Regions from separate parts of the Hymenobacter sp. DG01 genome, predicted to be linked through region 4. Evidence: riboswitches for the same ligand, from Rfam matches in the RefSeq annotation. Region 4 holds a riboswitch; each other region holds the start of a gene.

Region 1 (7,481 bases), 2.1 Mb from region 4:
CGTACACGGCTAGCTGGCTGGGGTTCACGATGCCCATATCCAGGCCGGCCCGGATGGCGTGGTAAAGGAAGGCCGAGTGCATGGCTTCGCGCACCACGTCGTTGCCGCGGAATGAGAAGCTGATGTTGCTGACGCCGCCGCTGGTGAGGGCGCCGGGCAGGTTTTGCTTGATCCAGCGGACGGCCTCAATGAAGTCGAGGGCGTAGGTGCGGTGCTCCTCCATGCCGGTGCCCACCGTCAGGATGTTGGGGTCGAAGATGATGTCCTCGGCCGGAAAGCCCACTTCGTTCACCAGAATGTCGTAGCTGCGCCGGCAGATTTCGATGCGCTTCTCGTAGTTGTCGGCCTGGCCGTTCTCATCGAAGGCCATTACCACCACGGCGGCGCCGTACTGGCGCACGGTGCGGGCGCGCTCCTTAAAGGTTTCCTCGCCCTCTTTCAAGGAAATGGAGTTGACAATGCTCTTGCCTTGTACGCATTTCAGGCCGGCTTCCAGCACGCTCCACTTCGAGGAGTCAATCATAATCGGCACCCGCGAAATGTCGGGCTCCGAGGCAATCAGGTTCAGGAACGTGGTCATGGCCTGCTCCGAGTCGAGCATGCCTTCGTCCATGTTCACGTCGATGACCTGGGCGCCGCCTTCTACCTGGTCGCGGGCTACTTGCAGGGCGGCTTCGTAGTTGCCGGTTCGGATGAGGCGGGCAAAGGCGCGGGAACCGGTTACGTTGCACCGCTCGCCCACGTTCACGAAGAGGCTGTCGGGGTAGATACCGAAGGGCTCTAGGCCACTCAGGCGGGTAGCTTTCGGCAGCTCGGGCAGCTTACGCGGCTCATACTTGTCGGCCAAGCGGGCCAGCTCACCGATGTGCTGAGGCGTGGTGCCACAACAACCACCCACCACCGTCACGAGACCTTCCTTGAGGTAGTTTTCTACCACGCCCGCAAATTCCTGGGCCGACTCATCGTAACCGCCAAACGCATTCGGCAAACCGGCATTCGGGTAAGCCGAGATGTGCACGTCGGCAATACGGCTCAGCTCCTTGATGTACACCTGCAACTGATCGGCGCCGAGGGCACAGTTCAGGCCCACGCTCAGCAGGGGCAGGTGGCGAATCGAGTTCCAGAACGCCTCTACCGTCTGCCCCGAGAGGGTGCGGCCGGAAGCGTCGGTAATGGTGCCGGAAATCATGACGGGCACCACGCGGCCGCCTTCATCGAAGAACTTCTGAACGGCATACAGTGCTGCTTTGGCGTTCAGTGTGTCGAAGATGGTTTCGATGAGTAGCGCGTCGGAACCGCCGTCAATGAGGCCGCGCACCTGCTCGTGGTAGGCAGTGGCTAGCTCGTCAAACGTCACGGCCCGGAAGCCGGGGCGGTTCACGTCGGGGGAGAGGCTAGCGGTACGGTTGGTGGGCCCAATGGCGCCGGCCACGAAGCGGGGCTTATCGGGGTTCTGGGCCGTAAACTCGTCGGCTACTTCCTTGGCAATGCGCGCCGACTCGTAGTTGAGCTCATACACGATGTCCTCCAGGGCGTAGTCTGCCTGGGCAATGGTGGTGCCGCTGAAGGTGTTGGTTTCCACCATGTCAGCCCCAGCCGCGAAGTAATCGGCGTGGATGCCTTTGATGATATCGGGGCGGGTGATGCTGAGCAGGTCGTTGTTGCCGCGCAGAGGCTTGGGGTGGTCGGCGAAGCGCGTGCCGCGGAAGTCAGCCTCTTCCAGCTTGTGGCGCTGAATCATGGTGCCCATGGCGCCATCCAGAATCAGGACACGTTTGGCAAGGATATCGTGCAGCGGGGAGTCAGTGACGGTCGGCATATCGGCTCTTCAAGTAATTCGGCAGCGAAAAAGTGCCTATCCAGAGAGAGCCGTGCGGGAAGCGCGTCCTGTTCTTATCTTCTTCCAGACCGCCTAAGCAGCTCGGAAAGGGAATTAGCACCTTGTTTTATTTCAGGTTGCTAAGACGTCATCGGGCCCAATCCCTCGGTCTTTCTGGATAAGTAACTCTGCGAAGATACAACCGGAATCTTCGAAATTCAATTCGGGAAGCCGGGAGCGGGGCTGGCTCACCGATTTTGGGCCGAAGAGCCTCTCGGCAGCGCAAAGGCAGCGCGCCTCCACCAGCCTAGCAGGAAAATAAATGTAACCGCGGCGGAAACATATATGTAGGTACCCGAGTTGCTACGCGCTGGATCCGCAGGTAGCGGGTTCTCTATATAGACTTCATCATGAGCCAAACCACCAATCTGTTTACGCCCGTGCAAGTGGGTGCCCTCACGCTGGCCAACCGCTTCGCCATGGCTCCCATGACACGCAGCCGCGCTACCAACGAGGCTACCGCCCCCACCGACTCCGTGGTGAAATACTACGTGCAGCGCGCCTCAGCCGGCCTCATCATCTCCGAAGGCTCTCAGGTATCGCCCCAGGGCGTGGGCTATATCAATACGCCCGGTATCTACTCGGAGGAGCAGGTAGCCGGCTGGAAAAAAGTGACGGATGCCGTGCACGCTGCCGGGGGCCGCATTTTCATTCAGCTCTGGCACGTAGGGCGCGTATCGCACCCCTTCTTCCACAACGGGGAGCTACCCGTAGGGCCCTCGGCCATCAAGCCCGAAGGCGCCAAAGCCTTTACCGGTCAGGGCTTTGAAGATGTGCCAACGCCGCGCGCTCTGGAGTTGAGCGAAATCCCGGGGGTAGTAGATCAGTTCCGCCAGGCCGCCCGCAATGCCAAGCTCGCCGGTTTCGATGGGGCTGAAATTCACGGTGCCAACGGCTACCTGCTTGATCAGTTTATTCAGGACGGCTCCAACCAGCGCGCCGATGAGTACGGCGGCAGCCTGGAAAACCGCAGCCGCTTCGTGCTGGAAGTGGTAAAGGCTGTGGTGGATGAGCTGGGCGCCGACCGTGTAGGCATCCGCCTCTCGCCCCAGGGTAGCGCCAGCATCAAGGACTCTGATCCGGTGAAAACCTTCAGCTACGTAACCGAGCAGCTCAACCAGTTCAACCTGGCCTACCTGCACGTCATTGAGGCCCTGCCCGGCCACCCCATGGCCCAGCCTCAGGCTCCGGCCGTAGCGGCCCACCTGCGCAAAATCTTCAACGGCACCTTCATCCTGAACGGCGGCTACACCCAGGAAACCGCCGATAAGGCCCTGGCCAACAACGAAGCCGACGTTATTGCCTTCGGGGTGCCTTTCATTGCCAACCCCGATCTGGTGGAGCGCTTCCGCATCGGGGCCGCCCTTAATACCCCCGACCCCAGCACGTTCTACGTGCCCGGCGACAAAGGCTATATCGACTACCCCTCTCTGCAGGAGCAAGGTGTAGATACGAAAGAGCCCGTGGATTACCAGAACAACTAAGCCGACCCCGCCTGGCTTACAGAAACCCGCTTCGGCCCCGGCCGAAGCGGGTTTCTTTGTAATGGGCCTCACCCTGGCTTTGCTACCCAGGGAGAAAGGTGCCAGACGATAAAGCTGTTGGCGGCTACCAGCGCGGGCGAGCATTTATTGACCGAAACCGGGCGTAAGTGCTCAGGTTAGACCGGTTCGTTGATAATTTGCTTTTCTTATATAGAGTAGGATTAATTCTTTGCAGCAGAATGTGTAGGTTGAGGGCCATTTCGGACCCATGCTTTCCTATCTTCTGACTATGAAGCCACTACCTCCGGTAAGTCGCGCGCTGGGCTTGAGCGCGGCCCTGCTGCTGGCCCTGAGCGCCTGCAGCCCCAAAACCGCATCGGTTACCACCACCAGCCCTACCCCCCCACCCACCGCCGAAGCCGCCCCGGCCCAGCCGGCCGTGGCCTCGTTTCAGATTCCGGTGGAGTACTACACTCTGCCCAACGGCCTGAAGGTGGTACTTTCGCCCGACCACACGGCGCCCACAGCTACCGTAGCAGCCTATTACAACATCGGCTTCCGCAACGAGCCCCGCAACCGCACCGGGTTTGCCCACCTGTTTGAGCACCTTATGTTTCAGGGCTCCCAGAACCTGGGCAAGATGGAGTTCATTCAACTGATTCAGAAAAACGGCGGTATCCTGAACGGCTCTACCCGCTTCGACTTCACCAACTATTTCGAGGTAGTGCCCTCGCACAAGCTGGAAACTATGCTCTGGGCCGAAGCCGACCGGATGCGCGGCCTCGCCATCAACCAGGCCAACCTCACCAATCAGCAGGGGGTAGTGAAAAACGAGGTGCGCGTGAACGTGCTCAACCAGCCCTACGGCGGCTTTCCGTGGCTGGACATGCCCCAGTACGCCAACAAAAACTGGAACAACGCCCACAACTTCTACGGCGACCTGAAGGACCTTGACGCCGCTACCCTGGAGGATGCGCAGGCTTTCTTCAAGACCTACTACGCCCCCAACAATGCCGCCCTGGCAGTAGTCGGCGACTTCGAGCCGGCGCAGGCCAAAGCGTGGGTCGAGAAATACTTCGGCAACATTCCGGCCGCTACCCAGCCGCCCAAGCCAGACCTTACGGAGCCCCGTCAGGAAAAGGAGCAGCGCTTCACCAAGGACGACAAGCTGGCGACCAAGCCAGCCCTGGCCTTCGCCTACCACATGCCCGACCGTAATACGCCCGAGTACTACGCCCTCATCCTGCTCGACCAGATTCTGCTGCAGGGCAAAGACTCGCGCCTCTACCAGGCCATGGTGCAGAAGCGCGGCCTCACCGATGACGTGAGCGGGGGCATCAACTACCTCGGCAATGCCTTCAACTACGCCGGCCCCATGCTCTGGATGGGCAACCTGACCTACGACCAAACCGTGAAATCAGACTCCGTGGTGAGCGTGCTGGATCAGGAAATCAACCGCTTAGCCAAAGGAGGCATCGATCAAGCTACCCTGGATCTGGCCGTGGTAAAGCTGCGCTCCAACCTCTACGACCAGCTTTCCGGCTCCGACAACTTCGGCCGCGCCGACATGCTGGCGTCCTTTGCGTTGTTCGATAACGACCCCTCGCGCATCAATAAGCTGGAAGGCGAGTTCCGCAAAATCACGCCCGATGTGATGCAGCGCACCATTCAGGAGTACCTGCGGCCTACTAATCGCACTATTCTCATTGTAAACCCGCTGGCAAAAAGCTAACCCGATACCGTATGAAAACTTCCTACCTCGGGTTGCTCAGCGCAGCCCTCTTCCTGACTGCTTCAGCAGTCCAGGCCCAAACCAAGCCTACCCCCAAGCCAGCCAGCAAAGCTACTACAACGGCTAAACCGGCCGCTGCTCCGGCTGCTCCTGCTACCCCCAAGGAAACCCCGCCCCCCGGCGGCACGCCCCGCGACTTCGCCCTACCCGCCAAAGAAGAGTTCGAGCTGCCGAATGGCCTCTCGGCTAAGCTGGTGCCCTACGGCCAGGTGCCCAAAGTGACGATGATGGTGGCCATTCAGGCGGGCAACGTACACGAGGCTCCCGACCAGGTAGGCATTGCCGACTTGCTGGGTAAGCTAATGAATGAGGGCACTGCTACCCTTAACGCTACCCAACTGGCCGATAAGGTGGCCCGTATGGGTGGCTCTCTCAACATCTCGGTAGGCCAAGACCAGACCATGCTGTGGGCTTCCTGCCTCTCGGAGTATGCGCCGGAGCTGGCTACCCTGCTGGCCGATGTGGTGCAGCACCCGGCTTTGCCTGCCAGCGAGCTACCCCGCATCAAAACCGATTTTAAGCGGCAAATGAACTTGGCCCGGGCCCAGCCCAGCATGCAGGCCCGCCAGAAGTTCGTGGCCTCGCTGTACGGCAACCACCCCTACGGCCGGCCCCTACCCACCGACGCGGCCATTGATGCCCTGACCCTGGAGCAGGTGAAAGCCTTCTACCAGAATCAGTACGGCGCCCAGCGCACCAGCGTGTACGTGGCCGGTAAGTTCGATAAGGATGCCCTGCGCCAGGCCATTACCAAAAGCTGGAGCGAGTGGGCCAAGGGTCCGGTCCCCCGCATTGAAATTGCTAAAGCCCAGATTCGGCCTGATATCCTGACCCTGGACCGGCCCAGCGCCCCCCAATCAACCCTCATGATTGGCATGCCCGTAGTGGACCCCTCGCACCTCGACTACGTGCGCCTGCGCGTGATGAACTCCCTGCTGGGTGGCTCCTTCGGCTCACGCATCACGCGCAACATCCGGGAAGATAAGGGCTACACGTACTCGCCCTACAGCAACATCGAAACGCACTACCGCGCCGGCAACTGGACTCAGAACGCCGATGTGACCACCCAGGAAACGGGTAACTCGCTCAAGGAAATCATGTATGAGATTGAGCGCCTACAGAAAACCCCACCCACGGCCGAAGAGCTGAAAGGCATCCAGAACTACGAGTCGGGTTTGTTTGTGCTGCGCAACTCCACTCCCGGCGGCATCATCAGCCAGCTCAACAACCTGGACCTGCACGACCTCCCCGATTCCTACCTCACCGAGCAGGTCAGGAACATCAACGCCGTTACGCCCCAGCAAGTCTCGGAAACCGCCCGCAAGTACGTCCGCCCCGAAGCCATGACCATCGTAGTAGTCGGCGACAAAAAAATTATCGACCCCCAGATCAAGAAGTTTAAGGATAGCCGGAAGAAGGCGTTGTAAACTAAGGCTAATTCCTCTCCTCATCTGAAGAGGGGAACTAGTCCTAACCAGAAGCTCTAAATGAAAACAGCCGCCCCGGAAGCCGGGGCGGCTGTTTGTTGCAATAGGTGTGCGAGGTCGGGTGTATTTATACAGCTGCGGCAGCAGGCTGGGGGTGTTGGGTTGGCATTTCCACGTCCACGCCCAAGCCTTTGGCAATGGCCATACCTAGGCGGATATCGGCGCGGAACCAGTGGCAAAGCTGACGCTGGATAATGAGGTCTTTTTTCGAGCCTTCAACGCCGCTCATGGAGCCCACGATGTTCTCGATGAGGTTGCGCTGAGCCTGGGCATCCAGCAGGCGGAACAGGTTGCCGGGCTGGGTATAGTGGTCGTCGTCCCCGGGGCCTACATTGCGGTCAAAACGGTCCGCGAACAGGCCATCCAGCTCCTGGTCGGGCTCACCTACGGTCTTGTCTTCCACCGGGCCATCGAAGGAGTTGGGGAAGTAGTTCGGGCCGGGGCCGCCGTTGTCGCCGAGGGCCATCTGGCCGTCGCGCTGGTAGTTGCTGAAGCCGTAGGGGCAGGCATTTACGGGCAGGTGCTCGTAGTTGGCTCCCAAGCGGTAGCGCTGGGCATCGGGGTAGCTCAGGATGCGGCCCTGCAGCATTTTGTCGGGCGAGTAGCCAATACCATCTACTACGTGGGCAGGGACAAAGGCGGCTTGCTCTACGTGGGCGTGGTAATTCACGGGTACCTCGTTCAGCTCCAGCACACCTACTTCCTGCAGCGGAAACTCGCCCTGGGGCCACACCTTGGTCAGGTCGAAGGGGTTCCAGCGGAAGGTTTTGGCCTGCTCCTGGGTCATGGTCTGGATGAACATCTTCCAGCGGGGGAAATTGCCGTTGTCAATGGCATCT
Region 2 (7,481 bases), 380 kb from region 4:
TACGCCAGCACCTGAATTACGGCTTCCGAGAACCGCTCCATTTCCTCTAGTTGAGGGCTGCACTGGAGCAGAAACAGGTCCACGCCCACGGCTTCAAACTCGCCGATGCGGTCGGCTACCTGCTGAGGGGTACCGGTGAGGCCGGAGCGCAGGCCACGGTTGGAAACCGAGTAGTCCTGCAGGCTCACCTGGTTTTCCAATTGGGTGCCGGCCAGCCACTGCTGGTAGTTTTTGTAGCCCGCCGCCGAGCCTTGCACGTTGGTAATGCGCTCCAGCTCCTTCTTCACCTCGGCCTCGGTGTTGCGTACAATGCTGTAAGCCGCTACCCCGAACTTCATGGGCGGTAAACCCAGCCGGTCGCGGCGCTCCTGCAGGTCCCGGATGCGGCGGCCGATGGCCTGGGGCTCGTCGCCGTGCATCACGTAGCCGTCGCACTGGGCGGCAATCAGGTTTTTGGCCGCCTCCGATTCGCCACCGGCGTAAATGAACGGCCGGGGGCGCGACACGGGCTTGGGCTGCAGAATGGAGTCCGTCACCTTATAGAACTTGCCCTCGAAGGTGAAGTGGTCCTGCTTCCAGAGGTTGTCCACTACGTGCAGCCACTCGGCGGTGCGGGCGTACCGGTCGTCGTGCTGCTCGAAGTGCACGCCGTACTTCTTGGCCTCATCCTGCCACCACGACGACACCACGTTCAAGGAAATCCTACCCCCGCTGATGTGGTCAATGTTGGCAGCTTGCTTCGCCAGCAAAGCCGGCGAGTGGAAAGTGGGCCGCACGGCCACCATCAGCTCGATCTTCTTGGTTACGGCAGCCAGAGCCGCCGCCGTGCTCCAGGCGTCCAACGACGGGGCTTCTTCGCCCTTGATGTCGTTGAGGTTGAGCTCAGCAATCAAGGACAAGTCGTAGCCGAGGTCCTCGCTGCGCTGGGCCAGCGTCTTCACGTAGTCCCAGTCGGCGCGCATGTTTTCGTCCTCAACATTGCGCAGCCACCCGCCAAAAACAGGCATCCAATATCCGTACCGCATGGCTTAGTGAATGGAAGCCGCTACCGGCTGTTGGGTGGAAGAAACGGCATCAGCGGCAACGGGCTGGCTGCCGGGGTTCGAAGCCCCGATCTGGGTTTCGAGGTAGTCCACGAAGCGGGCGTAGGGGTCAAAGCCCACCACATTCACGGCGTCGGCCACGAAGTTAGACAGGGCATTCACGTCGTAGAACAGCACGTCGCCGGTGCGGTCATCCACCAGATACTCAATGCCGCCCACGTCGATTTTGGCGGCGGCCACGATGCGCTCCACGGCTTCTACTACCTCGGCGGGAGGCGTGAAGGCTTCTACCTGAATACCCTTTTTGGGGGCTTCGGTGAGGCAGAAGTCGCCGGCAGCAGGCTCTTCCGGAATCTGGCAGATTTCGGCGGGGCACAGGTTAAAGCTCTCACCGGTGGTGTACACCTTCATGGCGTAGAGGAACTTACCGTTCAGGGTTTCTACGCGGTGAATGTGGCCGCCGCGAGGCGCCACGTACTCCTGCACCAGCGCCGTCTGGTCGATGCCGAGGTCAATCTGTCCGGCGGCTACGGCGGCCTCTACCCCCTCCATGGTATCGAAGCGGATGATGCCTGCGCCGCTACCCCCGATGTTTACCTTCACCACGATGGGAAACTGCAGCTGCCGGGCCGCGTCGGGCACCCGGGAGGCGTGGTTAATCACGAAGGACTTCGGGAATTTCAGGCCCAGCGAGGCGAACAGGCTGAGCTGGCGGGCCTTATTGGTTTCGATGGCCGTGGCCGCCGAGCCGTTGATGATGCGCGTGCCGATGCGCTCCAGGTGGGTGGCGTAGCCGGCCGTATGGAAGATGCCCTGGCCGTGCCCGCGCAGATAAGCCGAGGAGCTCATGCGGTTGACCACCAGGGAGTAGCGGCTCTCGGTTTCGGCGGGGTCGAAGAGGTGGTGGGCGGCGTCGATTTTTTCGTAGGGCAGGCCCCGGCGGTCCAGCTCGGCAAACAGGGGCTTAAACCATTCGGGATGCTCGAAATAAATGCCAATGGGCTTTGAAGGCTGCGACATGAGAAGGGAAGAAGAAACAGATAGTTGAAGTCAGCGGAAAACGCTACCCCCTACAACCGCCAGAACCTCCGGAAGTTAGGCCGGGCGCAAAGACGCCACGCAACCGCCCGAACACATTCCGGGTTGGGCAAGGATAAGGGGGTAGGGAAGAGGGGCCCGGAGCCGGGAAGGAAGTAGGCGGGCGCGGTCAGGCCGTAGCCATTGCTCTGCCCTTACGGCAGTTGCGGCACCCGTGAAACGCAGAATTGCCCCGGCCGGGGGCTAATGAACCGGCAGCTCTACCCGGCCAGCGGCGTACAGACGGCCCAACAACACGTGCCACAACAGCCATGCTGTACAGAAGCAAGGGTGGCAGGAGTGGGGGCGAAGTGCGGGAAGCGGTTCACGGTACGTTGTTTTTATATGGTCAGGACTTGGCACCGTTTCCGTACTGCTACGGAAGGTTGCCGGCGTTTCGTCGAGCCTGTCTCTCCACGCCTCTGTATAAAAACAATCCTTTCAGGTAAAGAATTGAGTGCGGCAAAGGTAAAGCGGCCGGGTCCAGAAAGCCAAATTTTCTTTGCGCGCCGCTTAGGCAGCAGGGGGTAGGCAGCGTAGGCCCCAGCGCACATGCGGTGTGTAGGGTGCAGGTGCTGCCTTGTGCACTAGCCGGGTTAGCAGAAGGCTACTAAAAAATCTGATGGACAGAATTTTATAAGAATAAAATGGGCTTGTAAGGACTTTGGAATGAATCTGGCCTTATTGCTAATAAAATGCACTTAAATAATTTTTAATATAACTATATCTTCTCATATTTATTCATATTGATTTCCTGAATGGCTTGCAGGGCGTGTCTCATTCCCACTTTTATATCCTTCTATCAGCATGAAAGCAACCGGAGTACTCTTTGCTGCTCTTTTGACCAGCGGCGCTGCCACAGCGCAGAACAACATCCAAACATCTACCAGCTACGGCAACAACAACCGCGTGACGGTGGAGCAGCTAGGCCGGGCGAATACGGCCATTGCGCACCAGAACGACGCGGCCGTGAACGGGGGCAGCAGCAGTGGCAACAACAACGAAGTAACCCAAACTCAGGCCGGCATCCAGCATACGGCGCAGGCTGACCAGATGGGCAACCGCCAACAGGCCATTCAGACACAGCTTTCCGATGAAAGCAGGGGCGCCAACAGGGCCTTCATCCGGCAGGGCTCCACGGCCGCCGGCAGCAACGGCAACTACGCCAGCCAGTTCCAGGGGGGCTTCAGCCACAGTGCTTTCATTGAGCAGGTGAGCGGGGCCAACTACGCCACCCAAAACCAGAGCGGCCGCAACGCCTATGCCGAGATTTACCAGGCTGCCGGAAATAATAACCGCGCTACCCAGGACCAGAATACCAACGTATTTGGCGGTACTGCTACGGCCCGACAGCTGGGGGCTAATAACACATCCAGTCAGCAGCAGAGCGTTTCGGGCCAGTCGGCCTCGGCCAGCGTGCTGCAGCAAGGCAACAATAACTCGGCCGGCCAACAGCAGCAAAACGCCGGCAGCTACATGACCGCCACCATCGGGCAGCAGGGCAATAACAACGCGGCTACTCAGTCGCAGCTTAGCCAGGGAGGTGCGTCTTCTGCCGCTTTCATTCAGCAGACCGGCAACAACAACGCCGCCGACCAAACCCAGAGTCACTCCGGGGCTTTCGGGGCCGTGGCCGCCAGCGCTACCCAAACCGGCAACAACAACGCCGCTACCCAAAGCCAGACGGGGGTTCTTTCGGTGAGTGCTACGGTCACCCAGAGTGGTAACCGCAACGAGGCCACCCAGACCCAGGCGAGTGCGGCTTTTGCGGGGGCTTCTATTCAGCAGGTAGGCAACAACAATGCGGCCACGCAGCGCCAGCAGAATGCCGGTTTCGCGCAGGCCACCATCGGGCAGGATGGTAACCGCAACGTGGCTAACCAGCGGCAGGAAGGCGAGTATCACGAGGCCGTGGCAGAGCAGACGGGCAACCGGAACACGGCCATTCAGGACCAGCAGGTAGGCGGTTTCGCCAGCAGCCCTGCCCGCTCGGGCAACTACGGCTACATCAGCCAGGACGCCAACGATTCGTACGCCCGCCAGCTGCAGGTGGGTAACAGCAACGACGCGCGCACCTACCAGGGGGCCCGCTTTAACAGCAGCGACGTGACCCAAACCGGCAACGGCAACATCACCCTCGTGCGCCAGAACCGTTAGACTCCGGCCGCCTGCAAGCCCGGCAGAAGCCCGTTTCCCAAGGGAGGCGGGCTTTTACTGAGTTTACCCGGTCCGAAAGCAGACCTTACGTCATCCCCGGCGCCGACTGCAAAGTGGATGCATATAAAAAGCCCCGGCTCGTCAGTCGGGGCTTTTTAATGCAATAGGTGCAGCTCTTGCCGACTGACACACACCTGTAACAGCCGGCAGGCCAAACCTACGCATTTTGCCGGGTTAGCGTTACGCCCGGGCTTAGCGGCTGTGGTGAGCGGCCCCGGCAGCGCAGGGCATTAGCCCCCGCTGGCCGCCAGAGCTGGCGCTGCCGGCCGGTTGAGGATGGGGGTGGGGGTAGGGAGGCCGGACGCTCGGGGAGGCACCGGGAGCAACCACCCAAGAAGCCCGCAGTAGTCGGAAGAAGATGAACGGATAAGATCCACTGTCTGAGCTGGATACTGCCTGGTTTTTTATTATTTTCAGTGGAAAGCTGCCAGGCCCGGTAGCCAGGCCGGCCATTATGCAGGGGCCGGAAGGGCGGAGAGCAGCAGCAGTACTGAAACGGTCCAACCGCCCGCTTGCAAGCCGTAGTCTGGGCCAGGCGCCGGACTGCCAGAATTTCTTTTCGTGCTACTATGGACAGGACACGTACCCTTTTCTTCCGGCTTGGTCAACAATGGCTATGGCTGCTGCTGGTTGCCGCCCTCAACCTGGTGGCCCCGGCGGCGCAGGCTACCCACATTGTGGGCGGCGAGCTGGATTTGCAGTACCGCAGCGGCAGCACGTATGCCCTCACCCTTACTCTGTACTTCGACGCCATCAACGGCAGCCCGGGCGCCCTCGACCAAACCATGCGGGCCGGCATTTTCGAGCGCGGCTCCAACCTGCGGATGCAAAACGTAATGTTGCCCCTCACCAGCAACACCTTTGTAAACTACTCCAATCCGGTTTGTACCTCCCCGGTGCTGAGCACCCGCAAGCTTATCTACACCACTAACATTACGCTGCCGACGGCTACTTACGCCAGTCCGGGCGGCTATTACGTGGCCGTGGAGCGCTGCTGCCGCAACCAGGGCGTCAGCAATATTCTGAACTCGTTGAGCGCCGCCCAGGCCTTTTATCTGGAGTTTCCGGCCGTGGTGCGGGACGGGCAGCGCTTTCTGGATTCTACCCCCCGCATCTTTCCGGCCCTCGGCGACTATGTCTGCCGGGGCGAGCTGTTTACCTACGACTTTGGCGGTCAGGACCCCGATGGCGACTCGCTGGCCTACGATATGGTTACTCCCCTCAATGGGCACGCCGGCTCGGGCAACTCGTCTAACCCGCTGCAGGCTGCCCCGGCCCCTTACGCCCCGGTGGCGTGGGCGCCGGGCCTGAGCGCCCAGAACCAGATTCCGGGCAGCCCGAGCCTGGGTATTGATGCCCGCACTGGCCGCCTGGTGGTGCGGCCTACCCAGCTGGGCCTGTTTGTGTTTGGGGTGCGCTGCTCCGAGTACCGGCAGGGGGTGAAAATAGGGGAAACCCGCCGCGACTTTCAGCTGTACGTGCTCAACTGCCCCCGCAACACAGCGCCCAGCCTGGAGCTGCGTTCCTCGGCCGGCGTACCCTACCGCCCGGGCCGCGACACGCTGCGGCTGGTGGTTGGCGCCGACCACTGCATGCAGGCGCGCTTCACGGACCCCGACGCGGGCTCGCGCCTGACCGTGGAGCTGCGCCCCGTTAACTTCACTGCCCCGGTCCCTACGTTTGCGGCGGCAGCCAGCGGCGTGGTGCGTACCCCCACCGATACCCTCATCACCCGCTTCTGCTTTTCGGAGTGCCTGAACTCCGGCGGGCGGGTGTTTCTGCTGGATGTAATAGTGGCCGATGATGGCTGCAGCCTGCCCAAGCGCGACACGGTGCGGGTTGCCTTCACGGCCGTGCCGCCCCCGGATGCGCCCCCTGTCCTGACGACCACCTTCCCGCCCGTTCCCGCCGCCCCGGCCGCGCCACCGGTTACCATCCGGGTACCCCTGGGCACTACCTACACCGCCGACCTGGCTGGCTTCGATGCCGATACTGACCCACTGGCCCTGACGGCTACCGGCCAGGGCTTCGAGCTGGCGGCGGTGGGCATGCGCTTTACGGCCCAGAACGGGCGGGGGCAGGCTACCGGCGCTTTTCAGTGGCAGGCGGCCTGTACCGCCCAGCAGTTCCCCGATCTGGTCGTGACGTTTCGGCTTCAGGAAAGCGCCGTCTGCAACAATCTGGCGCAGGTCCGCACGGTTCGCTTTGAGCTGGCGCCGCCCATTGATACCGTTGCGTTCCGGCCGCCCAACATCATTACGCCCAACCACGACGGTAAAAACGACGTGTTCACCCTCCCGGACCTGCCGCCCGACCTCTGCGACGGGCGCTTCGCGGGCATTGCCATTTACAGCCGCTGGGGGGCCAAGGTGTACCACTCCGATAGCCGAAGCTTCCGGTGGGAGGGCAACGGCCTGGCCGGCACGTATTACTACCTGGTAACCTATACCGATGGCCGCCGCTACAAGGGCTGGCTGCAGGTAACCCCCTAGCTGGTTAGCTCTTCGCCTATAGCCGCCCGTAACGCCCCGCGTAAGCCGGACGTTGCGGGCAGAGCCGCTTGCCTACGGTTCAGGCAGGTAGTTATAAGAAGGAAACTCAGTGAAACTTTATGAATCATTCCAAGGTATAGTTTACCATGATTAAAAATTAATCATATTTATTATTAATTAAAGAATAAATATACGTTTCTTTGTTCATACCGCCCTTGTGGGCTGCCCTGCTGCTTTTACCTATTCTAGTTTCTTTGGCACTTCTCCCCTCAGGCTTATGGAACGTTACAGACACTACTCTGACACTTCCCGTTTTATTCTGCCCGCGGTTGATGTTCTGCTGATTTTCGCGGCCTTCCGGCTGGCCGGATATCTGTTCCTGGGCAACTGGTATTTTGGGGGCTACTATCCCTTCTTCTACGCCATTTTTGCCCTGCTCTGGTGGATTCTCTCGGGGCAGTTTGCCAACCTGTACCGTACTGACCGGCTGATTACCTACCCCGAGAAGCTGCTGTATCTGATGCGCACCTTTCTGCTGCACGCGGGGGTAGTGCTGCTGGGGGTAGTGGCCCTGCACATGTACTGGCTGCCGGCCCGCTACCTGTTTTCGGCCTACAGCTTTTCGGTAACGGCCGTGGTGGCGGGGCGCTTT
Region 3 (7,481 bases), 2.3 Mb from region 4:
GGTGCAGCTTGATTTTTCATGGGGGTAGGGGAAAGAGTAAATAAGAGGGAGAAATACCATCAGACGCAGCGCCTGACTTTGCGCTTCTTACGGGGCAGTTGCGCAAGATGTTCAGCCCGTCCGTGCTTGAGCTTCATGCCCATAACTTATTGCGGGCCTTGGCGTAATACTCCCTACCGACCCCGTTTATGCACTTGGTAGTCGGTTGATTTCTCCACCCTTACCTGACTTTACGACCATGGGACTGTTTGATTTTCTCTCTAACGACGGCGAAAAAAAGCCTGTTCAACCCGCTGCTAAACCCGCTGCCGGCGGCGCTACCGATTTCTTTGGCAACGCCAACCAGCCCGCCGCTGCTCCGGTTGCTGCCCAAGGCGAAACCTACACGGTAGTGAGCGGCGACTCGCTTTCCAAAATCGCTAAGCATCATTACGGCGATGCTGCCAAATGGCATCAGATTTATGATGCCAACAAAAGCATCATCGGCTCTAACCCCGACCACATCGAAGTAGGCCAGGTGCTGACGCTGCCCAAGCTATAAACCTTAACCTCAGCTTCGAAATATCCTAAAAAAGCCACTCTGCCATGAGTGGCTTTTTTGCTTTTTAGCAGTCCCTTTTTGCAAACACCGAGTACTCAGATTGAGTACCGAGGGCAATTATTTTCATCAATGGGCAAGGACCTACCCCTTCGCTCAAGCTTAAACCCTGCTGATTTTTCACAGGATTTATCCATTGAAAATCAACCTATTAAATACAAAAAATAATTATCCTCAAACTCCACAGTAACAATAGCAAGCGGAAATAATATTTTTCAACCACCTATTGCATATATCAAAAACAGCACTATACCTTTGCAATACCAACCCGGTACTCTCCCGCTCGCGGCGGGATAGTTTTCATAAGATTTATACAGAAGCGGCGAGAGAACAGGCTCCGTGACCCGCTGGCAACCTTCGACCGCGCGAAAGGTGCCAATTCCTGCCCGACCAAGCTTTTGCTGGCGGGGCATATAACTCAGGAGTACCATGGAAAACACCTTCGCTTTCGCCCCCTTCACCCCCAACGCCCCGGTCGCTTTGTCGCGTATCGCCTCGCCGTGGGCTTTCTGCGTTTCGGTAGCTGCTCCAGCCACTGCCGCAAACCGGCGAATGCGAATGCGCTGCTGTAGCGCCTGTTGTTGCTGTTGCTAGCCCTGAGCGGCTACCCAACATCCCTACCCCTTTTTCCGGCCTGAACCCTCGGTGACCCGCAGCGGCACTCAGGTTCTGCGCATCGCAACTGGCTTTCGGAGCAACTCCATGCTGGTTCGGGTGCGGCCCTCGCTACGCCTTGTCGTGGCTCTCTTCCAGCGTTTTCGCTCCCTCTTCCATACCCAAACGGCCTTTAACCCTGCCCTGCCATGTCCACGCAGAACCTCCACTTCGAGACCCTCCAACTCCACGCTGGCCAGCAGCCCGACCCCGTAACCGGTTCCCGCGCCGTGCCGCTGTACCAGACCACCAGCTATGTGTTCAAGAACGCCGAGCACGGTGCTAATCTGTTTGCGCTGAAGGAGTTTGGCAACATCTACACCCGCCTCATGAACCCGACTACTGACGTGTTCGAGCAGCGGGTAGCGGCGCTGGAAGGTGGCGTAGCGGCCTTGGCCGTTTCCTCGGGGCAGGCCGCGCAGTTCATTGCCCTGAACAACATTCTGCAGGCCGGCGACAATTTTGTGAGCACCACCCACCTGTATGGCGGCACTTACAACCAGTTCAAGGTGGCATTCAAGCGCCTGGGCATTGAGGTGCGCTTCGCCGACGGCGACCAGCCGGAGAAGTTTGAGGCCCTGATTGATGAGAACACCAAGGCTCTTTACCTGGAAACCATTGGTAACCCCAGCTTCAGCATTCCGGACTTTGAGCGCATTGCCGCCATTGCCAACAAGCACGACCTTCCCCTGATTGTAGACAATACCTTTGGGGCCGGGGGCTACCTTTTCCGCCCCTTGGAGCACGGCGCGCACATTGTGGTAGAATCGGCTACGAAGTGGATTGGTGGCCACGGCACTAGTATTGGGGGCGTGATTGTGGATGGCGGCACCTATGACTTTGGCAACGGCAAGTTCCCGCAGTTCACGGAGCCCTCGGAAGGTTACCACGGGCTGGTGTTTAATGATGTGTTCGGGAAGGGCGGACCATTTGGCAACATTGCCTTTATCATCCGGGCACGGGTAGAGGGCCTGCGCGACTTTGGCCCATCCCAGAGCCCATTCAACGCCTGGCAGCTGATTCAGGGTTTGGAAACGCTGAGCCTGCGCGTAGACCGCACTGTGGAAAACGCCCTGCGCGTGGCTACCTGGCTGGAACAGCATCCGCAGGTAGAGGCCGTGAACTACCCCGGCCTTAAGAGCAGCCCCTACCACACCCTGGCCCAGAAATACCTGAAGCGCGGCTACGGCGGGGTTCTCACCTTCGCCATCAAAGGCAGCAAGGAAACCGCTACGCAGTTTATTGACAACCTGAAGCTGGTGAGCCACCTGGCAAACGTAGGCGACGCCAAGACGCTGATCATTCAGCCCTCGGCCACTACCCATCAGCAACTCTCCGACGAGGAGCAGCGCGCGGCCGGCGTAACGCCTACCCTGCTGCGCCTCTCGGTAGGCATTGAGCACTTTGAAGACATCCGGGCCGATCTGGCGCAAGCCTTTGACGCCGTGCGCAACGCAGCCTCGGTTTCTTCTGAGGAAGCCGGTAGCACCCTGCTACCCGAGCCGGAAGTAGAACATGCCGCTACGCTGGAAGTCTAGCACTTGAGAGGGGTTGATTCCTGGCGGCAGGTGAGAGAGCCGCCAGGTAGCTTCTTCCAGCACCGCGGTAAGCGGGTAGGCGCTGAAGTTTTTTGTGAGAGAGGAATCTTCAGCAGACAGCCGCCCGCGCTTAGCCGGGGCGGAGCCGGGCAGAATCGGCTCCGCCCGCGGGCTAGGTTTTCGCGCATTACCACCACTATGCGTCAGGATGACGCGGCAAGGATTTTCTCCTGTGAAGACGACTGATACTCCTACGGCTCCCGTGAGAAGCTCCCTGGCGCCGCTTCAGCTGCCGGCTGCTCCTAGTATGCCTGAGCCCGACGAACCACACCTGTTCCGCCTACCCCGGCCTCTGCGACTGGAAAGCGGGGCCACGCTGCCCCGGGTAGAAGTTACCTATCATACCTACGGCCGCCTCAATGCCGCCCGCGACAATGTGGTGTGGGTGTGCCATGCCCTTACGGCTAATGCTGATGTACTAAGCTGGTGGCCCGGCCTAGTTGGCCCCGCCTGCCATTTCGATCCGGCCGACTGGTTTATTGTGTGTGCCAATGTGCTGGGCTCCTGCTACGGCACTACCGGCCCGCTCACCCCCGACCCGCTGACCGAACAGGTAGCCTACCACGAGTTTCCGCTGCTCACCATCCGCGACATGGTAGCGGCTCACGAAGCTCTGCGCGAGCACCTGGCCCTGACCTCTATTCATACCTTGATTGGGGGCTCTCTGGGGGGGCAGCAGGCCGTGGAATGGGCAGTGCAACGGCCCGAATTGTTCGAGAACTTAGTGCTATTGGCTACCAACGCCCGGCACTCGGCCTGGGGTATTGCCTTCAACGAGGCCCAGCGGCTGGCCATCTTCGCCGACCCCTCCTACCCCACCGCCACGCCCGAAGGTGGTGCGGCGGGCCTGCGGGCAGCCCGGGCCCTGGCCCTGCTCAGCTACCGCAGCTACCAAGCCTACGGCCAAACCCAGACGGACACCGACGACACGAAGCTGACGGACTACCTCGCCAGCTCTTACCAGCGCTACCAAGGCGATAAGCTGGTAAATCGCTTCAATGCCTACAGCTACGTCACGCTGTCAAGGGCCATGGATAGCCACCATGTGGGCCGGGACCGGGGAAGCGTGAAAGCCGCTCTGGACCGCATCCGGGCCCGCACGCTGGTTATTGGTATTACCTCCGATGTGTTGTTCCCGACCTCCGAGCAACAACTGCTAGCCCGCCACATCCGGGGAGCCATGTACGCTGAAATGGACTCGCACTACGGCCACGACGGCTTCCTTATTGAAACTGCCCAGATTACTCATTTCCTCGACCGATTCTACGTTCAGAGCTATGCCCACTAACACTGCCCCTATTTCTGCTTCCTTTGTTGCCCGGCCCTGGCGGGTGGGTCTGATTGGGTTTGGCTGTGTAGGCCAGGGCCTCTACGATATCCTGGATCAGCAGCCCGACGCTGGTTTCTACATTGCCCGCATTGTGGTGAAAACGCCGCATAAGGTTCGGCCGCTGCCAGCCGAGCGGTTTGAGTTCGATGCGGACGCCCTACTGAACGACGAAACGCTGGACGTGCTGGTAGAGGTAATCGACGATGCCGACGCAGCGTTCCGGCTGGTGGCCGAAGCCTTGCGCCGGGGCCGCCGGGTAGTAACGGCCAACAAAGCCATGCTGGCCCGCCACCTCCCAGAGCTGGTGCAGCTGCAGCGTGAAGGTCAGGGCACCTTATTATATGAGGCAGCTGTGTGCGGCAGCATTCCCATCATCCGGACTCTGGACGCCTATTTCAGCGCAGAGCCACTCAGCCGCCTGACGGGCATCCTCAATGGTTCCTCCAACTACGTGCTCACGCGCATGGGCGAGGAAGGCTCGGAGTACGCATCAGCCTTGGCCGAAGCTCAGGAGCGAGGTTTTGCCGAAACGGACCCCAGCCTGGACATGGGTGCTTTCGACCCGCGCTCCAAGGCCGTGTTGCTGGCCGCGCACGCCTACGGGGCATTTCTGCAGCCGGAGCAGGTACTTAACCTGGGTATCGAGGGAATCAGCGCCGTTGATATTGCCTTTGCTGCCAGCCAGGGCCAGAAAATAAAGGTAGTAGCCGGCCTGCAGCGCCTCCCCGATGGCCGCGTAACGGTGCTGGTAACGCCCCAGCTCGTCGGCCCTGAGTCGCCGCTCTACGCCGTGGACCACGAGTTTAACGGAGTAGTAATTGAAGCCGATTTTGCCGGCGAGCAGTTTTTGCGCGGTCGCGGGGCTGGCGGGCACCCCACCGGCTCGGCTGTGCTGGCGGATTTGGCGGCGCTGCGGCAAGGCTTCACGTACCAGTATTCCAAAACGGCGAACCCGCCTACCTATGCCTCCGACCTGGAAGTGGAAATCTACCTTCGCACCGACGAAGACCGCCTCATTGACCTGCTGGATTTCAGCGAGATTTCCGAAGAAGCCGACGAGGACGAGTACGTAGTAGGCTACGTGGCCCTGGAGAACCTCATCCGCCACCGTGACACCCTGCGCAAATACGGCGCCTTCATCGTCCGTACCGGCCGCCTGCGCCCCATCAGCGTAGCCTCTCTGGCCGAGGAAGTTTCGGCTTAAACAGATATGATTGAAGCAAAAAGCCCCGCCTGGACACACCTGGGCGGGGCTTTTGCTTCAGGATGATAGGGCTGTGATTCTGACGCAGGAGGAAGGACAATTCTGCTTTCCCCTACCCTATTCCTACCGTTCAGGCTCCTGTTTCCTACCCCCCTCAGGAGTTGAAACCGCCGGGACTGCATCAGCAGCCGGTAAAGAGGGAGCTGGCTCAGTGGGGCGCTGGGTTGAATCGGGTACGGCTTTCAACAGATCCGGCTGCCAGGTTATTTCGGCGGGCGTGGGCAAGCCTTGTAAACCAATGCGGCGAGGGAGCAGCAAGGCCGTTACCTGCGCCACCCGGCGCGGGCTGAGGGCGGCGGCCAGCAGGGGGCCGGGAGCCCCTATCCCCAGCAAGGGCCGCAGGAAGTCGCGCATAGCAAAGAAGGCGGAGTCAATATAAGTCGGCTCGAATGAGTACGGCACATGGCCCGCCCCGCGCAGTCGGCGCAGCACATTGGGCACGCCCACGGCATTGGCCCGAACACGAAGGGCGCCGCTGCCATAGACCAGCTGCGGGGGTAGGGCCGAGCCTACATTGCCCCGCCCGTATGGCACTAACCCGTCGCGGGTGCCGTGCACGCTGCAGAGGGGCACGTCGCCGGTTTCCAGCCAGGAGGCCCGGGCCAAAGCGCCACACAGGTTAATAACCCCGCGGGGCTTGCTGCTGTAGCCGGGGTGGCCGCCACTGCCTTCCAGCCCACCCAGGGCTTTCAGATCAAGGTAGGCGGGCACTTCAGCCGCTTTGTTGAGGTAGCCGGTTTGCAGGGCCATGAAGCCTCCGGCAGAGGAGCCGCCTACGAACACGTAGCCCGGATGCACCCGAAATTTCTTAGCCGTGGCCGCATCGTGCCGGAAAAACCGCACCGCCGCCCGCATGTCCTGCGTGGCGCGAATGGCCGCACGCCCAATACCCACGGTATCAAACGGAAAGAAGTACAGGCGATAATCAATGGTAGCCGCCACGTAGCCCAGCCGCGCCAGCCGGTTGCAGAGGGCCGTCATGACAGCATCGTCGCGGGTGCCGGTCAGGAAGCCGCCTTCGTGGGCCAGCACCACCAGCGGCCGGCGGCGCACGGTGTCGCCGGCTGGCTCATACACATCCATGTACAAGGTTTGCGAGAGGCCGAGCAAGGTAGTAGCCTGCCCGAACTCCACGTTGCGCCGCACGTTTACCTGCCGGAACACGGGCCGATGGTAGCGGCCCCGGGTGGTATCGGGGGCTACCTGGGCCTGTAGGTAGGCAGGCCACAGGCTTAGGCTCAGAAGGAGCAGGAAAAGGCAATACTTCATAGATAAGAGGGCACGAGCTACGCCCGCCACCACAAAGATACCACCCGCCCTACCCCCGCCCTTGCGTTGAGGTAGCGTTTTTGGCGCTGGGTTTATTTAGGTTTGTGGCGTCTGAATTCCCTACCTGCCTTATGCCTACCACTGCCCCCGCTCCCCTCCGCCCCGGCGACCAGGTTGCTATTGTCTGCCCCGCCCGCAAAGCCTCGCACGAGGAGCTGGCGGCGGCCGTTGCCACCCTGGAAAGCTGGGGGCTGCGAGTCGTATTAGGAGCCAGCACCAACGTGGCTCATCACCAGTTTGGCGGCGACGATGAGGTGCGCCGCAAAGACTTTCAGCAGCAGCTCGACAACCCCAACATCCGGGCTATTCTGTGCGCCCGCGGCGGCTATGGCACCCCACGCATCATCGATGGCCTCGACTTTTCACGCTTCGCGCAGGACCCCAAATGGGTTATCGGCTTCTCCGACATTACCACTCTGCATTGCCATTTGCTGAAGCTCGGGCACCAAAGTATTCACGGCGTAATGCCGCTGCTGTTTCATCAGGAAGAAGGAGCTGAATCAGTAGAAAGCCTGCGGAAGACATTGTTTGGGGAAGCGCTTCGCTACACGTTGCCAGCCCATCCGCTCAACCAGCTTGGCACCGCTACCGGAGAGCTCATTGGCGGCAACCTGAGCCTGCTACAAACCCTCACTGGCACCGCCTCCGACTGCCCCACCGACGGTCGCATCCTATTCCTGGAGGACATCGACGAATACCTCTACGCCA
Region 4 (7,481 bases):
GGTGCCCACCACCTGACCTTGTTTGTGGAGGGCGGCCGCGTGGCCGACCGGCCTGGCAGCCAACTCAAAACCGCCCTGCGCGAAATTGCAGCTTTCCATACCGGCGACTTCCGCCTGACCGGCAACCAAAACCTGATTATAGCTAATGTAGCGCCCGAAGACCGCCTCACCATCGAGACGATTCTGGCCCAGCATGGGGTAGCTGTAGAAACCACTTCGGGGCTGCGGCGGGGGGCTTTGGCCTGCGTGGCCCTGAATACTTGCTCCCTGGCTTTTGCCGAAGCTGAACGCTACATTCCACAACTTATTGATAGATTGGAGCCTGCGCTGGCGGCTCATAACCTCACCCACGACGACATCCTGATCCGGATGACGGGCTGCCCCAACGGCTGCGCCCGGCCCTACCTGGGAGAAATCGGGCTGGTTGGGCGGGCGGTGGGCCGCTACAATCTGTACCTCGGCGCCGCTTTCAACGGGGAGCGGATGAACAAGCTCTACAAAGAAATGTTGGACGAAGACGGCATCGTGGCGGAGCTTACGCCCCTTTTCGCCGACTACGCCCAAAACCGCCAGCCCCAGGAGCGCTTCGGCGACTTCGTGATTCGCCAGGGCTACGTTCAAGCCACCACCGAAGGCCTGAATTTCCACGTGTAATACGGTTAGTTTAGGGAAACGTCATGCAGTGCCGTCGAAGCATCTCGCCCGTGCCTCTGCATAACGTTCTACTCCTATCCGCCCCCTACCCTTCCAACCAACACCAACCCATGCCTCTTTCTTCCAACGAACTTCTTCAGCCGGAACCGCCGCCGCAGCCCAATAGCAACCGGCTGTTTCCTGTGTTTCTGAAGCTGGAGCAGCTGCACGTGCTGCTGGTAGGCGGGGGCTACGTGGGCCACGAGAAGCTCGCGGCCCTGCTGGCCAACAGCCCGGCTGCGGCCGTAACGGTGGTAGCCACCTGGTTTTCGGCGGAGCTGAAAGCCCTGGCCGCCCGCCATCCGAGCGTGCAGCTGCGCGAGCAGCCCTACCAAACCACCGACCTCGTGGGCCACGACCTGGTAATTGTGGCTACCAACGACAAAGCCCTGAACCTGCGCATCAAGGCCGATGCCACGCGCCAGCGCCTGCTCTGCAACGTGGCCGATACGCCCGAAGCCTGCGACTTTTACCTGGGCTCCATTGTGCAGAAAGGCGACCTAAAAATTGCCATCAGCACCAACGGCAAGTCGCCGACCATTGCCAAGCGCCTGCGCGAAATGCTCACCCAGGCCCTGCCCGATGAGCTGCACGACGTGCTGCAGCGCATGTCTGTCATCCGGGACAAAGTCGGCGGCGACTTTGCTCACAAGGTGAAGTCGTTGAACGCCGTGACGGCTGAGCTGACCGGCGGCCCGGCCTACGAGTCGCCGGCGGCGGCGCGGTGGCGTCGCATTGCCACGGCCTCTCTGCTTGCCTTTGCGGTCATGCTCGTGTTCAACATTCTCTCCTACTACTTTACTCTGGAGCAAGTGTGGAGCGCGGCTACCCACGCCGAAATGTTCTGGCTGTTTGTGGCCATCGGCTTTGGCGCGCAGCTGATTGATGGGCTCTTGGGCATGGGCTACGGGGTAGTAACGGCTATCAGCCTGATGAGCCTGAACATTGCTCCGGCCGCCGTGAGTGCCAGCATCCATACCGCCGAAATGTTTGCCAGCGGGGCCTCGGGCTACCACCACTACCGCTTCGGCAACGTGAACAAGCGCCTGTTCAAGGTGCTCCTGATTCCGGGGGTGCTGGGCGCGGTTACCGGGGCCTACCTGCTCTCAAAATTCGGCGAAACCTACGCCGGCTACGTCAAGCCCCTGCTGGCCGCCTACCTGCTGCTGCTCGGTATTCGCATCATTTCCAAGGCCTTTTCCAAACCCGGCTCGCGCAAAAAGCACAAGAAGCTGGGGCTGCTGGCCGCGGCCGGCGGCTTCCTCGATTCGTTTGGCGGGGGTGGCTGGGGGCCGCTGGTAACCAGCACCCTCATTGCCGGGGGCCGCACGCCGCAGTACGTTATCGGCTCGGTGAGCGTCACGGAGTTTTTTGTCACGTTTGCCAGCGCCGTTACGTTTTTTGCCACCCTGGGCATCTCGCACTGGCAGATTATTCTGGGCCTGATTGTGGGCGGCGTGGCCGCTTCGCCCATTGCCGCCCGCCTGGCTGGCCGCATTCCGGTGCGCTGGATGCTGGTAGGCGTGGGCCTGATGGTAATCGTCTGGAGTTTATGGGCCTTGCGGAAGGTGTTTATGTAGGATGATCATGATTTAGCGTAAGAGTCCGCAAAAGAAAGTCCTGCCAAAGTAGTTTGGCAGGACTTTCTTTTGCGTGATGGTTGATGCACTACATCACAACTGCTGGATCGGGCACAGTACGTTGGTGTACGCGGCGTAGTATGACGGCTAGAACCAAGGCGCTGAGCAGCACGGCGGCGACGTAGTACCAAGAAGACGTAAACAGGTCCTCTACCCCATTTAGCTTGCTGGTAGCCGTGTGCGTGCTGGCCTGCAGGGCCAGCAGGTTATTGAGCGCGTGCAGGGCTATGGTCAGCAGTAAGGAACGGGTCCGGTAATACAGCCAGCCCAACAGCAGCCCCATGAGCCCGGCCGAAACTGTTTGCACAGGGTTCAGGTGAAACAGACCAAATAGCAGCGCCGACTGCCCAATAGCCACCCAGGGCCGGTAATTACGCAGCAAGCCGGTAAGCAGTATGCCCCGAAACAACACTTCTTCCAGCACAGGGGCGCTGATTACGAGCAGCACAAAGGCTAGCACAGGCTGCCCCTCCAGACGCAGGAAGGCTTCCGCCGCCCAGTTGGGCAGGTGCAAATAATTTACCGTGGAGCGGAGCACCACCTGCGCCAGCACGATAGCCGGCAGCAGCGCATACACGCTCCCCGGAACGCGGCCCAGCAGTCGTAGTCGCGGCAAGCGCCGACGGTAGCGCCAGAGCAGAAATCCTATGGTAACTAATTCACCCAAAGCAGTTGCCAAGGCACTGACAACAATTGATGTATGATGAAGGAATTTGTTGAAAACAAGAAAGACTGATACTACAGCGAGTACCATTATTAGCAGAAACCACCCCAGGGCGCCCCAGCTTTCTTTTAGGGTAGGATAAGCAGCTTCCGCCACTTCGGAGGCGGGCTCAATTCCTGATTTTGCACGCGTTTCCATGCAATACGGATAAATAAGTAACAGATATCAGGAGGTAAATCTAAAGGGTTTATTTATGAAAATACCCCCGGCCCCTTAAAGCAGGGACCGGGGGTAGCGCCAGCAAAACCCAGAAAGGTTACGCTACCGGCTGCCGGGCTTGCTCCTGCCCCAGCTTGCTATGCTTGCGGCCGTAGCCGAAGTAAATAGCCAGCCCGATAGCCAGCCACACGGCCAGGCGCAGCCAGGTTTCCCAGGGCAAGGACACCATCATCACCAGGCAGGTCAGGATGCCCAGGATGGGCACCAGCGGCACCAGGGGCGTGCGGAAGCCACGCGGGGCGTTAGGCTCTTTCTTGCGCATGATGAGCACACCCAGGCACACCATAACGAAGGCCAGCAGGGTGCCGATGCTCGTCATTTCGCCTACCACTGCAATGGGAACGAACCCGGCGAAGAGGGCAATAAACAGGCCCAGCAGCAGCCCCGACTGCAGGGGCGTCCCGAACCGCTCGTGCACGCGGGCAAATACGGGTGGGAGCAGCCCGTCCTTGGCCATGGCAAAGAACACGCGGGTCTGACCCAGCAAATCCACCAGAATCACGGAGGTGTAGCCGATGATGATAGCCAGAATTACGGCCGAAGACAGCCAGGCGTAGGGCGTTTTCTCGATGGCAATGGCCACCGGGGCAGCACTGTTCTTGAACTCGGTGTAGTTGGCCAGGCCCGTGAGTACGTGGCCGAACAGCACGAACAGCACCGTGCACACCAGCAGGGAGCCGATGATACCGATGGGCATGTTGCGCTGGGGGTTCTTGGTTTCCTGGGCCATAGTAGCCACAATATCAAAGCCAATGAACACGAAGAATACTACCCCCGCCCCGCGCAAAATACCGCTCCAGCCAAACTCCCCGAACACGCCCGTATTGGTTGGGATGTAGGGTTGGTAGTTGGCGGGGTCGATGTACTGCCAGCCCAGGGCAATAAACACCAGCACCACCGACACCTTCAGGCTCACGACCAGGGCATTAAACCAGGCTGAGCTTTTGGTGCCGCGTACCACAATGAGCGTGATGCCCAGCACAATGAGCATGGCCGGGATGTTGACCAGCCCGCGCACCACGCTGCCATCGGCCAGGGTGGCCGTTTCAAACGGCGACATAACCAATTGGGGCGGAATGTGCAGGTTGTACTTGCTCAGAAACTTCACCAGGTACTGCGACCAGCTGATGGACACGGCCGCCGCACCCACCGAATACTCCAGAATCAGGTCCCAGCCGATAATCCAGGCGAACAGCTCCCCCATGGTGGCGTAGGCGTAGGTGTAGGCCGAGCCGGCCACGGGCACCATGGCGGCAAACTCGGCGTAGCACAGAGCCGAGAAGGCGCAGCCCACGGCTGCCACCACAAACGAGAGCGTAACGGCCGGGCCGGCATTGTTGGCGGCGGCCAGACCCGTAAGCGAAAACAGGCCCGCCCCGATAATCACCCCAATGCCGATGGCAATCAGGTTGAAGCCATTCAGGGTTCGTTTCAGGGTGCCAGCCCCAGTGGCCGCGGCTTCCTGCCGCAGCAGTTCCAATGATTTTTTAAGCATAAAAACAGGTGCCACCGCTGGGGTGGCTGGTAAGAAAAAAACCCGGCCATTGTACTACCCCCGCCTGGGGGCAGCGTGCTTTCCGCCCCTGAGCGGGGGTAGCACAACAAACTGCTACTTCGGAGAAGAGGAAAAAGTAGCAAGCTGCTCACTCCCAGATGGGGTGCGCGCCGCAAAGAGAAAACGAGAGCAAAGCCCGCAGCAGCCAGAGTGCCTACCCAGGCGCACTACCTATACGCGGCCGCAACAACAGCCACCCCAAGAATCCGCCGGCACCCGCCAGGAGGCCACACGGAAGCTGGCAGCAAAAACTACGAACGGGGTACTACGGCAGGGGCAAAAGTCCACGGCTTGTTGTTTTTATATGGTCAGGAATTGGCACCGTTCCAGCAGTTGCGGATGGTTGCCGACGCTTCTTAGAGCCTGTCTCTCAGCGCCTCTGTATAAAAACAATCCTTTGGGCTAGAAAGAATTGATGGGGCAAAGGTAGGGCCGGAAATCCACCGCTGCAAACTGCTCAGCTGCCGGCCTGTTTCCTCTGGTTTTCCGGGCAGTGCCTACGCGGCCGGCCCCGCCCTCCTTGTCCGGCTTCCGGACACTCACAAGCCATAGCCACTCTCGCAACTAACATGTAGCCAAGCTTTTACTACCCCCGATTAGTTTGAGGCCCCGAAGTTTAACCTGAAAATTTAATTATTTTCAGAGGCCCTTCAGCCGGTGGTTTAGCCAAAGTTGGCATTTGAGTTGGGTATTACCCATACAGAAGCTCGCAGCCTGGCTGCTACCACTAAGCGCTTCCTTTCCTGAATTTAACTCTTCCAACATAGCCATGAAAAAGATTCTCGTTCTTCTCGCCGCCTTCTCTCTTTCAGCAGCCGCCGTTTCGGCCCAGACTACGCCTGCAAAAGCCGCGTACGGGCAGCATCAGAAGGGCAACAAGCCCGCCAAAACGCCCGAGCAGCGCGCCGACCACGCCGCCCAAAGTCTGGCCAAGAAGCTAAGCCTCTCGGCCGCTCAGACCGAGCAGGTGCGCCAGCTGAACCTGGCCCGCTTCCAGGAGCTGCAGGCCAAACGCACCCAGGTTGCTACCGCCGCCGATAAAAAGCAGCGTCATCAGGCCATGAAAGCGAGCAAGGACCGCTACGAAGCCCAGCTTAAGCAAATCCTGAGCGCCGAGCAGTACACGAAATACGCTCAGCTGCAGGCCGAAAAGCAGGCCAAGCGCAAAGCCCACCAGGGCCAGCGCCAGGCAAAGAGCTAATCTGGTTTCCTGACTACCCCACGCCCAAACGCCCCGGTACCGTGCTGTATCGGGGCGTTTTGCTGTCCGCCTAGGTCGCGCTAAGCCCCGTCACTACTCTCCCGGCTCCACTCCTGAGGCCAGGGCACTGGCTTGCTGCTCGGCCCTGAGCCACCGCAGCCGATAGCAGTTCATGGCCGTCTCGCCGAGCTGCTCCAGCAGACGGTAATTGGCTACGGCCCCTACTGCCGCCCCGATAACGGGCACCAACTGGGCCATTTTGGCCAGGTCAATGTAGTCGCGGTACTCCTGCTGAAACGTGCGCCAGTCAAACTCCTGCACGTCGGGGGGCAGGGTATGGCGGTAGGTGTCCCAGGTAGCCACCCGCTGGTATATTTCGTTGCGGGTGTGCTGGCTACTGAAGGCCAGCTGAAAGATGTGAAGCAGAAACAGGCGCTCGGTGTAATCCTGCACATCGTGCCCGTAGAGAGCGGCTACATCAAACAGAAATTTGAGCTTCAGGCCCAGTAGCAGCGGAAAATCGGCGAGGCCCAGCAGAAAGCCACCGGCTCCGGTCACCGCGCCTTCGGCGGCTGCCGTGTTGCGGTAGTAGCGCAGCGTGCTTTTCACGGCCACCTCACGCTCCGAAAGGCTTACGCCAACCTGGGGGCGCCGGGTAAGATGCCGGGAGCCAAACAGCACACCGCGCACCATTTGCTTGATGGCGGCGGTTATGGCCGTGTGTACTTTTTCGGGTAGCAGGGCGTTCAGACGGGCTTGCAGCCGCCGGGTTACCCGCCCTAACAGGGTAGGTTTCTGCTGCATCCGGTGCTGCCAGGAGCGCAGCTCAGCGAGGGGTTGTGCTTCCATGGGTTGGGGCAAGGGCCGGGCAATAGTACGAAGATCCGGGGGCGTACGGTGAGGTTCAGCGGGCGTTTCTGAAAGCCCGGCCCTACCCCCTGCCGCCGGCCTAACCCCGGAACTCACCCAGGATTTTCTGTATCTGAAAGCGGAATGTCAGCCGGTGCATGTGCCCGGCACCACTATTTCCTACACTGGAGGCTACAGGGCTCCGGAAGAGGCCATCGGAAGCAGCGCCTACCGCAGGCTATATACTCGCTCGATTATCTCAACCACTTTCAGTCCTTCCAGGGCATTGGTAGTGGCGTGGGCGCCGTTGCGCAGGGTATCTATTACGTTTTCGATAACCTGCACGTGGTTGGCGGCACTGCCCTGGTAGGCGCCGTAGCTGTTGGCGGGGTTGGTGGGCGGCAGTGGGGGTAGCTGGTAGTCGCGCAGATGGCAGTACTCTACCTTATCCAGGTACTGCCCCCCAATGCGCAGACTGCCGTGCTCGGCCACTACCGTCAGGGAGCTTTCCAGGTTCCGGTCCCACACGGCGGTGCTGTACTGCAGCGTACCGCTACCTCCGCGCACAAGGTCAAAGGTTACCAGCCCGCTATCCTCAAA

The links. Region 4 has a riboswitch for S-adenosylmethionine ahead of FGZ14_RS07560 (amino acid permease). Riboswitches for the same ligand answer to the same signal wherever they lie in the genome.
Positions count from the first base shown of each region.
Region 1: linked by a shared signal. The riboswitch ahead of metH (methionine synthase) and the one ahead of FGZ14_RS07560 (amino acid permease) in region 4 are both predicted to bind S-adenosylmethionine.
Region 2: linked by a shared signal. The riboswitch ahead of FGZ14_RS09025 (RimK family alpha-L-glutamate ligase) and the one ahead of FGZ14_RS07560 (amino acid permease) in region 4 are both predicted to bind S-adenosylmethionine.
Region 3: linked by a shared signal. The riboswitch ahead of FGZ14_RS17945 (O-acetylhomoserine aminocarboxypropyltransferase/cysteine synthase family protein) and the one ahead of FGZ14_RS07560 (amino acid permease) in region 4 are both predicted to bind S-adenosylmethionine.

Region 1 covers NZ_CP040936.1:3,865,117-3,872,597, forward strand. Annotated here, with positions in the region: gene metH (methionine synthase) at 1-1,819, opposite strand, end outside; SAM riboswitch class I at 1,891-2,004, opposite strand; gene FGZ14_RS16395 (alkene reductase) at 2,230-3,363, shown strand; gene FGZ14_RS16400 (pitrilysin family protein) at 3,653-5,095, shown strand; gene FGZ14_RS16405 (pitrilysin family protein) at 5,107-6,582, shown strand; gene FGZ14_RS16410 (catalase) at 6,710-7,481, opposite strand, start outside.
Region 2 covers NZ_CP040936.1:2,146,703-2,154,183, reverse strand. Annotated here, with positions in the region: gene FGZ14_RS09030 (LLM class flavin-dependent oxidoreductase) at 1-1,025, opposite strand, end outside; gene FGZ14_RS09025 (RimK family alpha-L-glutamate ligase) at 1,029-2,063, opposite strand; SAM riboswitch class I at 2,459-2,553, opposite strand; gene FGZ14_RS09020 (hypothetical protein) at 2,928-4,277, shown strand; gene FGZ14_RS09015 (gliding motility-associated C-terminal domain-containing protein) at 4,907-6,829, shown strand; gene FGZ14_RS09010 (exopolysaccharide biosynthesis polyprenyl glycosylphosphotransferase) at 7,107-7,481, shown strand, end outside.
Region 3 covers NZ_CP040936.1:4,219,691-4,227,171, reverse strand. Annotated here, with positions in the region: gene FGZ14_RS17955 (hypothetical protein) at 1-20, opposite strand, end outside; gene FGZ14_RS17950 (LysM peptidoglycan-binding domain-containing protein) at 239-541, shown strand; SAM riboswitch class I at 905-1,018, shown strand; gene FGZ14_RS17945 (O-acetylhomoserine aminocarboxypropyltransferase/cysteine synthase family protein) at 1,402-2,790, shown strand; gene metX (homoserine O-acetyltransferase) at 3,023-4,138, shown strand; gene FGZ14_RS17935 (homoserine dehydrogenase) at 4,128-5,384, shown strand; gene FGZ14_RS17930 (alpha/beta hydrolase) at 5,508-6,713, opposite strand; gene FGZ14_RS17925 (LD-carboxypeptidase) at 6,845-7,481, shown strand, end outside.
Region 4 covers NZ_CP040936.1:1,763,053-1,770,533, forward strand. Annotated here, with positions in the region: gene FGZ14_RS07545 (NADPH-dependent assimilatory sulfite reductase hemoprotein subunit) at 1-654, shown strand, start outside; gene FGZ14_RS22235 (TSUP family transporter) at 765-2,273, shown strand; gene FGZ14_RS07555 (CPBP family intramembrane glutamic endopeptidase) at 2,362-2,949, opposite strand; gene FGZ14_RS07560 (amino acid permease) at 3,314-4,771, opposite strand; SAM riboswitch class I at 5,129-5,221, opposite strand; gene FGZ14_RS07565 (hypothetical protein) at 5,601-6,032, shown strand; gene FGZ14_RS07570 (EcsC family protein) at 6,126-6,881, opposite strand; gene FGZ14_RS07575 (Gfo/Idh/MocA family protein) at 7,110-7,481, opposite strand, start outside.